DNA from 2 places in the Arenibaculum sp. genome. Region 2 is predicted to be linked to the other one. Evidence: riboswitches for the same ligand, from Rfam matches in the RefSeq annotation. Region 2 holds a riboswitch; the other holds the start of a gene.
What was found. A riboswitch is a leader RNA that binds a small molecule or an ion and turns the genes downstream of it on or off. The one in region 2 is predicted to bind thiamine pyrophosphate.

Region 1 (5,644 bases), on a different contig from region 2:
ATAGGCGACTGCTCTAGCAGTGCGGCCATTTCCGTCGTCAAAAGGGTGGATCCAATTCAGCCGCCACATGACGTAGCTGGCCAAATGTATGGCTGGGCGATCCCAGTGACTATTGACATAGTCGCAGAGTTCTTCAATGAGCCCCGCCACGAGGTGAGCTCCAGGCGGGTTATGACGACTGCCATGGATATCGACACCACCTGGGCGCCATAATCCAGCAAATAAGCTAAGCCCGTCCAACGCAGGCCTATGAAGCTGTAAGATCCGCGAAGGGCGCAACTGGAAGATACGACCCGGCTGCAACCATTCGTCGATCATCTCGTACAAGACGCGAACCTGCCCAACGCCATTGAGCGATTCACGCTCGGCTCGTTGATGCGGGTCGGTGATTAGATCAGGAGTACGGCCCTCGCTGTGGCGGTCTCCCTCCCTCCCTTCAGTTGCCATGGCTCCGCAAGGTTTCCGCAGCACGGTCTATCATCTCGCGCGTGACGAGGGGATTCTCAAACGCCACATTCCCATATGCGAAGCTTCGCCGCTGCGACTCTTCCTGCTCCGGAGTCATTTTCACCCGGCGCGCCATTTCAACCAGCGTGTCAAGTGAATATTCCATCTACATGTTCCTCCACAATTCTTAGCTGCATCCGGCATGCCGACACGAGCAGTTAAATCTACCGGATATAAAGTCCGATAGCCACATCCTAGTGAACAAGCCGGCACTTGCGAAGTCACGAGAGCCGGATAGAATTCCCCGCTTCCTCCAGCATCCCCTGAGCACGTCGTAGATCGCGCCCCGCGTTGCTATCCTCACGTCAGGTGCTGCGCCTCGATGTAGTCCTCGCTCTGCATCTCCATCAGGCGGCTGACGGTGCGCTGGAACTCGAAGGCGTGGGTGCCTTCTTCGTAGATCCGCTCGGGCGGGACCTCGGCGGCGATCACGGTCTTGACCTTGTGCTCGTAGAGCGCGTCGATCAGGGTCATGAAGCGCTTGGCCTCGTTGCGCTGGGCCGCCTTCAGGCGCGGCACGCCGTCGACCAGCACCGTGCCGTAATGGGTCGCGATCGCGATGTAGTCGGCCGCCCCCAGGGGACGCGAGCACAGCTCCTCGAAGGAGAACCAGGCGACCGAGCCCGAGGCGCGCCGCACCTCCACCTTGCGGCCCTGCGTCCACAGCGCCGCCGGCTTCGGCTCCCTGCCGTCCGACAGCCGGGCGAAGACGTCCGCCATCGCCTGCCGGCTCGCCGGGCCGAGCGGGTGGAAATAGACCGCCTGCCCCTTCAGACGCTCCAGCCGGTAGTCGACCGGCCCCGACAGCTCGACCACGTCCATCCGCTCCTTCAGCAGCGCGATGAACGGCAGGAACAGGTGGCGCTGGAGGCCGTCCTTGTAGAGGTCGTCCGGCGGCCAGTTCGAGGTCGCGACGACGACCACGCCGCGCTCGAACAGCGCCGTGAACAGCCGGCCCAGGATCATCGCGTCGGCGATGTCGGTGACGTGGAACTCGTCGAAGCACAGCAGCCACGCCTCCTCCGAGAGCTGGCGCGCCAGTTCGGGCAGGCTCTCGTCGACGCTGCGGTCGGCCTTGCCGGCGCGCGCGTTGCGCATCTCGTGCAGGCGGCGGTGGACCTCCAGCATGAAGGCGTGGAAATGCACCCGGCGCTTGCGCTCGACCGTGGACGCCTCGAAGAACAGGTCCATCAGCATGGACTTGCCGCGCCCGACGTCGCCGTAGATGTACAGGCCCTGGGGCGGCTCCGGCTCCGCTTGGCGGCGGCCGAGGCCGAAGCGCTCGCGCCAGCCGGCCTTGCCGGTCGAGGGCCGGTATTCCTTCAGCGCGGCGTGCAGGCTCTGCAGCCGTTCGGCCGCGTATTCCTGCGCGGCGTCCGCCTTGAGCGTGCCGGTGCCCCGGCGTTCGCGGTAGAGGGCCAGGGGGCCTTGGCTGGGCATGGGCTGGATCTGGTGCGGTCGTTCGCGGGCGGCCATTGGTAGCGCAAACCCGGCGGCCGTGCAAAGACCGCGGCCAAGCCGGGCCTCAGCTGCGCGTGCCCAGGCGGACCCCGAGGGCGGCAAGCGCGAAGCCGGCCACCGTCGCGAGGCCGGGCATCTCGGCGAGGACGACGGAGGCCATCAGCGCCGTCATCGGCGGGATCAGGTAGAACAGGCTCGCGACCCTGGTCGCCTCGCCGCGCCTGATCATCACGAACAGCAGGCTGACCGCCCCGATCGAGTTCATCACCGCGAGCCAGGCGAGCGAGCCGACGAAGCCGGCGGTCCAGCGGATCTCCATCGTCTCCGCCATGCCCGCGAGGACGAGCAACGCGAGGGCGCCCACCGCCATCTGGATGAACCCGCCGGTCCGCAGGTCCATGCCGGCGCAGAACTTCTTCTGGTACAGCGTCCCGGCCGTGATGCCGAACAGGGCCAGCCCGACGAGCAGGAACCCGCCGGCGTCCCCGCCCGCGGTGAGGCGGTCGCCGACGACGGCGACGACGCCCGCCAGCCCCAGGCAGAGGCCGAACCACTGCCGCCGGGATACCCGCTCGCCCAGGAACCAGCCGGCACCCAGCGCGGTGAGGATCGGCATCAGCCCCACGATCAGCGCCGACACCCCCGCCGAGACGCCGGCGTTCATCCCGGAATACAGGCCGCCGAACTGGACCGCCTGGATCAGCAGGCCGACCACCGCGATGTGTCCCGCCTCGCGCCGGCTCGCCGGCCACGGCGCCCGGGTCGCGACCGCGATCAGCAGCAGCAGGACACCGGCGAGCGCGAAGCGCAGGAACGTCATCGTGAACGGCTCGGCGTAGTTCAGGCCGACGGCGCCGCCGATGTAGCCGGAACTCCAGAGGACGACGAACGAGAAGGGAAGCGGGACGCCCGGGGCCATCCCGGGCTTTGCGATGCTGTGACAGGCCATGCGACCTCCTGATCGAGGAGGCCACGCTGGCGGATGGGCCTGCGAAAAGACAATGAAATGTTCCGATCGGTCCCACTCGCGTTCCTTATGGGAAGCGCGCCCGAATCCCCTTGCGCGCCGGCCCGCGGCGCGCGAAGGTGGCCTCGGCTGGGGTGCCGCGCGGTCGCGCGGCTGAGATCAGACCCATCGAACCTGCCTGGATAATGCCAGCGAAGGAAGCCCGGAACCGGTGACGCCCTCCCCTCTCTTTCCTCCTCCAGCACCAGGCGCGCGCCCGCGCGTCGCGATCGTCGGCGCCGGCGTGATCGGGCTCGGCATCGCGTGGCGGCTCGCGGCCGCGGGATGCGCGGTCGCGGTGTTCGACCGGGGTGCTGCCGGCGCCGGGGCGAGCCACGCGGCGGCGGGCATGCTCGCCGCCGGGGTCGAGACGGAGCCCGGCGAGGACGCCCTGCTGCGCCTCAACCTGCTGAGCCGCTCGCTCTGGCCCGGTTTCGCCGCCGAGGTCGAGGCCGCGTCCGGAATCGGCGTCCAGCTCCGGACGGAGGGGACGCTGGTCGTGGCGCTGACCGCCGACGACGTCGGCCGGCTGCGCTTCAACCACCGCCTCCAGCAGGACGCCGGGGTCGAGACCCATTGGCTGACCGGCGGCGAGGTCCGCCGGCGCGAACCCTATCTGAGCCCCTCGGTCTCGGCGGCGCTGTACAGCCCGCACGACCATCAGGTCGAGAACCGCCTGCTGGCCGCGGCGCTGCGCCGGGCGGCCGAGGCGGCCGGCGCGCGCGTCCACGAGCACGCGGAGGTCGGCCGCGTCCTGGTCGAAGGCGGCCGGGCGCGCGGCGTCGCCGTCGGCGCGCAGGCGCACGCCGCTGACGTCGTCGTGCTGGCGGCCGGCGCCTGGTCGCGCCGCATCGAGGGCGTGCCCGACGAGGCCCGGCCGCCGGTGCGGCCGATCAAGGGCCAGATGCTGGCGCTGCGGATGCATGAGGGCGAGCCGCTGCTGCGCCACGTCGTGTGGACGCCGGGCGTCTACCTCGTGCCGCGCCTGGACGGGCGGCTGCTGGTCGGCGCGACGGTCGAGGAGCGCGGCTTCGACACCACCATTACCGCGGGCGGCATGCTGGCGTTGCTGGAAGGGGCCTGGCGCACGCTGCCGGGCATCGAGGAACTGGCGATCGAGGAGACCTGGGTCGGCTTCCGCCCGGGATCGCGCGACGACGCGCCGGTGCTGGGGCCGACCCCGGTCGAGGGGCTCGTGCTCGCCACCGGCCATCATCGCAACGGCATCCTGCTGACGCCGGTCACGGTCGACGCGGTCAGCCGGCTGGTCCTGGACGGGACGGTGCCGGACGGGATCGCGGGGTTCGGCCTCGACCGTTTCGCAACCGGAGGAACGAGATGAACGCAGACATCCGGGTCAACGGCCAGCCCGAGCCGCTGTCGGCGGCGACCGTGGCCGAGCTGCTGCGCAGCCGGGGCGTCACGGCGCCCAAGGGCGTCGCCGTCGCCGTCAACGGCGAGGTGGTGCCGTCGTCGCGCTGGGAGGAGCACCGCCTCGGCGCCGGCGACGAGATCGAGATCGTCCGCCCGTTCCAGGGTGGCTGAGCCGGCGGATGGAGGAGAAGGACATGGCCGACGAATTCACGCTCGCCGGGCAGGCGCTCGGCTCGCGCCTGCTGATCGGGACCTCGGGCTATCCCAACCGCAAGGTCATGCTCGACGCGATATCCGCGAGCGGCGCGGAGGTCGTGACCGTGTCGATCCGGCGGATCAGCCTCGAATCCTACGCCGAGAGCATGGTCGACCTGCTGGGCGGGCGCTGGCGGCTGCTGCCCAACACCGCCGGCTGCGCCACCGCGCGCGACGCCGTGCTGACGGCGAAGCTGGCGCGCGAGGCGCTCGGTACGGACTGGATCAAGGTCGAGGTGATCGGCGACCGCGAGACGCTGCATCCCGACGTCGAGCAGTTGCTGCGCGCGACCGAGGAGCTGGTCGCGGACGGCTTCACCGTCCTGCCCTACTGCAACGACGACCCCGTGACCTGCCGCAAGCTCGCCGACGCCGGCGCGGCGGCGGTGATGCCGCTGGGCGCTCCCATCGGCTCCGGCCTCGGGATCTGCAACCCGCGGGCGATCGAGCACATCTGCGCGCGCAGCTCGGTACCGGTGATCCTGGACGCCGGGATCGGCACGGCCTCCGATGCGGCGCTGGCGATGGAGCTCGGCTGCTCGGCCGTGCTGCTGAACACGGCCGTGGCACGCGCGGGCGACCCGGTCGCGATGGCGGCGGCGATGAGGGCGGCGGTCGATGGCGGGCGGCTGGCCCGGCTCGCCGGGCGCATCCCCCGCGTCACCCATGCCGAACCGTCGAGCCCGCAGCTCGGCCTGATCGGGACGTGAGGCGGCTGCCCGCCCCGCTTCTCGTCGTCACCGACCGCAAGCAGGCGGCGGCGGCGCTGGAGCGGGTGGCCGAGGCCGCCTTCGCGGGCGGCTGCCGGTGGCTCAGCGTGCGCGAGAAGGACTTGGCGCCCGAGGACCTCGCGGCACTCGCCCGCACCGTCGCGGCCCTGGGCCGCCCAATGGGCGCGACGGTCACGCTCCATGGCGAGGCCGCGGCGGGCCTGGCCGCCGGCCTGGACGGCGTCCACCTGCCGGCCGGCGGCGACGTCGCCTCGGCGCGGGCGCTGCTGGGGCCGGGCGCCCTGGTCGGCCGCTCGGTCCATGCGGCCGT
Region 2 (5,644 bases):
CCGGGTGCCCGCCTCGGCGAGCGTCGTGCGGCTCACCAGGTTGATGCGAGGCTGCCAGCGCTCCAGCAGCGCGAGATAGGCCGCGAGGCGATCCAGTGTTTCACGTGAAACACCAGGTACCGCCTCCGCGACCCGGGCCAGGCCGGGGTCACGCGCTGAGACGGTCATCGCGGCGCTTCACGTGACGCAGCAGGGCGACCAGCGCCGCCGGTGTCATGCCGGGGATGCGGGCGGCGGCGCCCAGCGTCGCCGGCTTGGCGCGGCCGAGCTTCTGGCGGATCTCCGCCGACAGGCTGCCGATGGCCTCCACGTCCAGGTCGTCGGGCAGCGCCAGCGCCTCGTCGCGCCGGAACGCCCGGATGTCGGCGTCCTGCCGCTCGAGATAGCCGGCATACCGGCCGTCGATCTCAAGCTGTTCGGCGACCGCCGGCGGCAGCGCCGCCAGTTCCGGCCAGATCGCGGCCAGGCGGGCGAGGTCGAGGTCGGGATGGCGCAGCAGGTCGGCGGCGCTGCGGCGCACGCCGTCATGGTTGACGGCGAGGCCACGCTGCGCCAGCTCGTTCGGCGTCGCGCGCAGGGACGAGGCGAGCGTGCGCGCGGCATCGAGGGCGGCCATCTTCGCCTCGAAGGCGTCGGCGCGGGGCGTGCCGACGCAGCCGACCGCGATGCCCTTGGCCGTCAGCCGCTGGTCGGCATTGTCGGCCCGCAGCAGCAGACGATACTCCGCGCGCGAGGTGAACATGCGGTAGGGCTCGGTCGTACCGCGGGTGATCAGGTCGTCGATCAGCACGCCGATATAGGCATCGGCCCGGTCGAGCACGAAGTCCCCGTCCGGCCGCCCGCCGGCGAGGAGTGCTGCGTTGATGCCCGCCATCAGGCCCTGCGCGGCGGCCTCCTCGTAGCCGGTGGTGCCGTTGATCTGGCCGGCGAGGAACAGGCCGGGCAGGCGGCGCGTCTCCAGCGTCGGCTTCAGCTCGCGCGGGTCGACGTAGTCGTACTCGATCGCGTAGCCGGGCCGGACCATCTCGGCGCGCTCAAGTCCCGGGATCGTCTTCAGCACGGCGAGCTGCACGTCGCGCGGCAGCGAGGTCGAGATGCCGTTCGGGTAGACGGTCGGGTCGTCCAGCCCCTCGGGCTCGAGGAAGATCTGATGGCGCTCCTTGTCGGCGAAGCGGACGACCTTGTCCTCTACCGACGGGCAATAGCGCGGGCCGACGCTTTCGATCTGGCCGCTGTACATCGGCGCGCGGTGGAGGTTGGCCCGAATCAGGGCGTGCGCCTCCGGCGTCGTCCAGGTCACGTGGCAGGGGACCTGGGGCGTGGTGATGCGGTCGGTCAGGTAGGAGAAGGGTGGGGGCGGGTCGTCGCCGGGCTGCACCTCGAGCCCGGACCAGTCGATCGTGCGGCCGTCGAGGCGCGGCGGCGTCCCGGTCTTGAGCCGGCCGAGCGCGAAGCCGCAGCGTGCGAGCGTCGCGGCGAGGCCGAGCGACGGCGCCTCGCCGACCCGGCCAGCCGGTATCCGCTCCTCGCCGATATGGATCATGCCGCGCAGGAACGTGCCGGTGGTGATGACGACAGCACCCGCCCGCCAGACGGCGCCGGACGCGCCGACGGCACCGGCGATGCTGCCGTCGGTGCCGAGGACCAGGTCCTCGCAGGCCTCCGACGCGATGGTCAGGTTGTCCTGCGCCCGCAGCACGTCCTGCATCGCCTCGCGGTAGAGGCGGCGGTCGGCCTGGGCGCGCGGGCCACGGACGGCGGGGCCCTTGCTCCGGTTCAGCATGCGGAACTGGATGCCGGCACGGTCGATCACCCGGCCCATCACCCCGTCGAGCGCGTCGATCTCCCGCACGAGATGGCCCTTGCCGAGCCCCCCGATCGCGGGATTGCACGACATCTCGCCGATCGTATCGGCCCGATGGGTCATCAGCAACGTCTCGGCGCCCATGCGCGCCGCCGCGGCGGCGGCCTCGCATCCCGCATGGCCGCCGCCGACCACGATTACGTCGTATCTCCACATGATGGGCGCCAATGTATGGTGTCGGGCGCCCGGCGTCAAAGCGTCCGGCGCGGCGCACCGGCGCCGCGTGAGGATGTCACAGCCGGCCGGCGGCCAGCGCCCCGGCCGAACGGGGTTCCGGCCGGGGCTTGGTCACCGGGAGTGTTTCACGTGAAACGCCCGCGTTCAGCCGGACATCCCGGCCGCCTGCTCCCGCACTTCCTGCGTGATCTTCATGGAGCAGAACTTCGGCCCGCACATGGAGCAGAAGCGGGCGTGCTTCGCTCCCTCCGCGGGCAGCGTCTCGTCATGGAAGCGGCGCGCGGTGTCGGGATCGAGCGCCAGGTTGAACTGGTCGTTCCAGCGGAAGGAGAACCGCGCCCGCGACAAGGCATCGTCCCGCTCGCGCGCGGCCGGGTGGCCCTTCGCCAGGTCGGCGGCATGGGCGGCTATCTTGTAGGTGATGACGCCGGTCTTGACGTCGTCGCGGTCGGGCAGGCCGAGATGCTCCTTCGGCGTCACGTAGCATAGCATCGCCGTGCCGAACCAGCCGATCATCGCGGCACCGATGCCGCTGGTGATGTGGTCGTAGCCCGGCGCCACGTCGGTGGTCAGCGGGCCGAGCGTATAGAAGGGGGCCTCGCGGCAAACAGCGAACTGACGGTCCATGTTCTCCCGGATCTTGTGCATCGGAACATGGCCGGGTCCTTCGACCATCACCTGGACGTTGTGGCGCCAGGCGACCTGCGTCAGCTCGCCCAGCGTGTCCAGCTCGGCGAACTGGGCGGCGTCGTTGGCGTCCGCGATCGAGCCCGGCCGCAGGCCGTCGCCCAGCGAGATGCTGACGTCGTAGGCCCGCAGGATCCCGCAGATCTCCTCGAACCGCTCGTAGAGGAAGCTCTCCCGTCCATGGGCCAGGCACCACTTCGCCATGATCGAACCGCCGCGCGAAACGATGCCGGTGACGCGGCCCGCGGTCAGCGGGACATGGGCACGGCGCAGCCCGGCATGGATCGTGAAATAGTCCACGCCCTGCTCCGCCTGCTCGATCAGCGTGTCGCGGAACACCTCCCAGGATAGGTCCTCGGGCCGACCGCCGACCTTCTCCAGCGCTTGGTAGAGCGGCACGGTACCGATCGGCACCGGGGCGTTGCGCAGGATCCATTCCCGCGTGTCGTGGATGTCGGTCCCGGTCGACAGGTCCATCACCGTGTCCGCGCCCCAGCGGATCGCCCACACCATCTTCTCGACCTCCTCCGCGACGGAGGAGGCGACGGCGGAGTTGCCGATATTGGCGTTCACCTTCACCAGGAAGTTCCGCCCGATCACCATCGGCTCGCATTCGGGGTGATTGACGTTGGCGGGTAGGATGGCGCGCCCGCGGGCGATCTCGTCGCGCACGAATTCCGACGTCACCAAGCCGGGCAGGGCCGCACCCAGCGGATCGCCGTCGCGCGGGCACTCGGCCGCCGCCTCGCGGCCGAGGTTCTCCCGGATCGCGGCATACTCCATCTCGGCGGTCACGATGCCGGCGCGCGCGTAGGCGAGCTGGGTCGCGGCCCCGCCGCCGGCCGCACGCAACGGCGAGCGGCCGGTCGCGAACCGCGCGAGGCACCCGGCCTCTGCCGCGCGGCGGCCATTGTCGCCGGGCTGCACCGCCCGGCCCTCGTAGCTCTCGACGTCGCCACGTCCCTGGATCCACGCCTCGCGCAAGGGCGGCAGCCCGGCGGTCACGTCGATCGTGGCGGCCGGGTCGGTATAGGGGCCGGAGGAATCGTAGAGCCGGACCGGCGGCTCGCCGGCGCCCGGCGACAGGTCGACCTCGCGCATCGCGACCCGTACGTCGGGATGGAGGCGGCCGGGCACGTGGACCTTGCGCGAGTTCGGGAACGTCCCCGTAGAGACGGAGACCTCGGGGGAGGTGGTGCGGGTATCGGGCATCATGGATCTCCTGCAGCGGAAATCCGGGCGGCCGCGAGGAGAAGGGGCGGCCGCACGAGCCCCGGCAGGGGAACGCTACGCGACGCCTTCGTCCCTCCCTACGCCGGTACGATCCGGATCAGGTTCGAAGGGTCTCCGCGTCGCCCGTAGGCCGGCGGACTCTCAGCCCCCTATCGGGGCTCCCCTGGACGGAGCCGATGCTGGCCGATGCCCGGCTCCGCGTCAAGGCCGGAGACGGCGCGGGCCGGGACGCGACGTTTCACGTGAAACACCGGCCCGCGTCACTTGCCGATGCAGAAGTCCCGGAAGATGACATCCAGCAGGTCCTCGACGTCGACCCGGCCGGTGATGCGGCCGAGAGCGCGGGACGCCAGGCGGACATCCTCGGCCGCCAGTTCCGGCAGCGGGGCGTCCAGCGCGCGCGACAGAGCGGCGCGGCAGTCCTCCAGCGCCGCGCGGTGGCGCGCGCGGGTCAGGGCCGGCGGGCCGGCCGCATCCAGGCCGTCCGCGACCATCCCGGTCAGCCGCTCCAGCAGGGCCGGCAGCCCGGCGCCGGTCGCCGCCGAGACGGCGAGGGCCCCGGGAACCGCGGCGCCGGCATCCAGGCCCGGCGCCCGGTCGGCCTTGTTGACGACCGCGATCGTCGAGGGGCCGAGCAGGGCGAGGGTCCGTGGGTCGAGCGCCGGCAGCGCGGTGGCATCGAACACCGCCAGGCGCAGGTCGGCCTTCTCCGCCCGGTCGAGCGCACGGCGGATGCCCTCGCCCTCGATCTCGTCGGTCGCGTCGCGCAGGCCGGCGGTATCGGCCAGCGTCACCGGCCAGCCGCCCAGGTCGAGATGGACCTCGACCACGTCGCGGGTCGTGCCCGCCCGCTCGGACACGATCGCGACGTCGCGCCGGGCGAGCGCGTTGAGCAGGCTCGACTTGCCGGCGTTCGGCGCGCCGAGGATCGCGACCGCGACGCCGTCGCGCAGCCGCTCGCCCCGGTGCCCGTCGTCGAGATGGCCCGCGATCTCGGCGGCCAGGCCGGCCAGCACCGGGCGCACGGCCATGGCGACGCCGCCGGGCAGGTCCTCGTCGGGGAAGTCGATGTCCGCTTCGAGATGGGCGAGCGCCCGGGTCAGCCGGTCGCGCCATCGCTCGTAGAGCCGGCCGAGCGCGCCGTCGAGCTGGCGCAGCGCCTGGCGCCGCTGGGCCGCGGTCTCGGCCGCGACGATGTCGGCGACGGCTTCGGCCTCGGTCAGGTCGAGCTTGCCGTTCTCGAACGCGCGCCGCGTGAACTCGCCCGGCTCGGCGAGGCGCAGGCCGGGCAGGGCGGACAGGGCCTCGACCAACGCCGAGACGACGGCACGCCCACCATGGACGTGCAGCTCGGCGACGTCCTCCCCGGTGAAGCTCCGCGGCGCGGGGAACCACAGGACCAGGCCCCTGTCGATCGCCTCCCCGGTACCGGGGTCGACGAGGCCTGCGAGCACCGCCTCGCGCGGCCGGGGCAGGGGGCGGCGGCACAGCGCCTCCAGCGCGGCGCCGGCGCGCGGGCCGGAGACGCGCAGGACGGCGACGCCGCCGCGGCCGGGTGCGCTGGCGAGCGCGAAGACGGTATCGGCGCTCATTGCGCGGAGGCGAGGTCCCGCGGCTCCGTCTGGCCGGGCAGCAGCATCAGCCGCTCGACCCGCCGGCCTTCGACGAGATGGGCCTGCAGGA

Region 1: another riboswitch for thiamine pyrophosphate. It lies ahead of thiO (glycine oxidase ThiO); the one in region 2 lies ahead of thiC (phosphomethylpyrimidine synthase ThiC).

The regions. Positions count from the first base shown of each region.
Region 1 is NZ_DASYHS010000040.1:21,221-26,864, reverse strand. Features, by position in the region: gene VGO20_RS04175 (Fic family protein) at 1-318, opposite strand, end outside; gene VGO20_RS04170 (hypothetical protein) at 437-613, opposite strand; gene zapE (cell division protein ZapE) at 808-1,947, opposite strand; gene VGO20_RS04160 (DMT family transporter) at 2,033-2,917, opposite strand; TPP riboswitch at 3,056-3,152, shown strand; gene thiO (glycine oxidase ThiO) at 3,147-4,316, shown strand; gene thiS (sulfur carrier protein ThiS) at 4,313-4,519, shown strand; gene thiG (thiazole synthase) at 4,543-5,313, shown strand; gene VGO20_RS04140 (thiamine phosphate synthase) at 5,310-5,644, shown strand, end outside.
Region 2 is NZ_DASYHS010000184.1:5,421-11,064, reverse strand. Features, by position in the region: gene rsmG (16S rRNA (guanine(527)-N(7))-methyltransferase RsmG) at 1-168, opposite strand, end outside; gene mnmG (tRNA uridine-5-carboxymethylaminomethyl(34) synthesis enzyme MnmG) at 149-2,020, opposite strand; gene thiC (phosphomethylpyrimidine synthase ThiC) at 2,186-3,940, opposite strand; TPP riboswitch at 4,018-4,136, opposite strand; gene mnmE (tRNA uridine-5-carboxymethylaminomethyl(34) synthesis GTPase MnmE) at 4,222-5,553, opposite strand; gene VGO20_RS18340 ((2Fe-2S) ferredoxin domain-containing protein) at 5,550-5,644, opposite strand, start outside.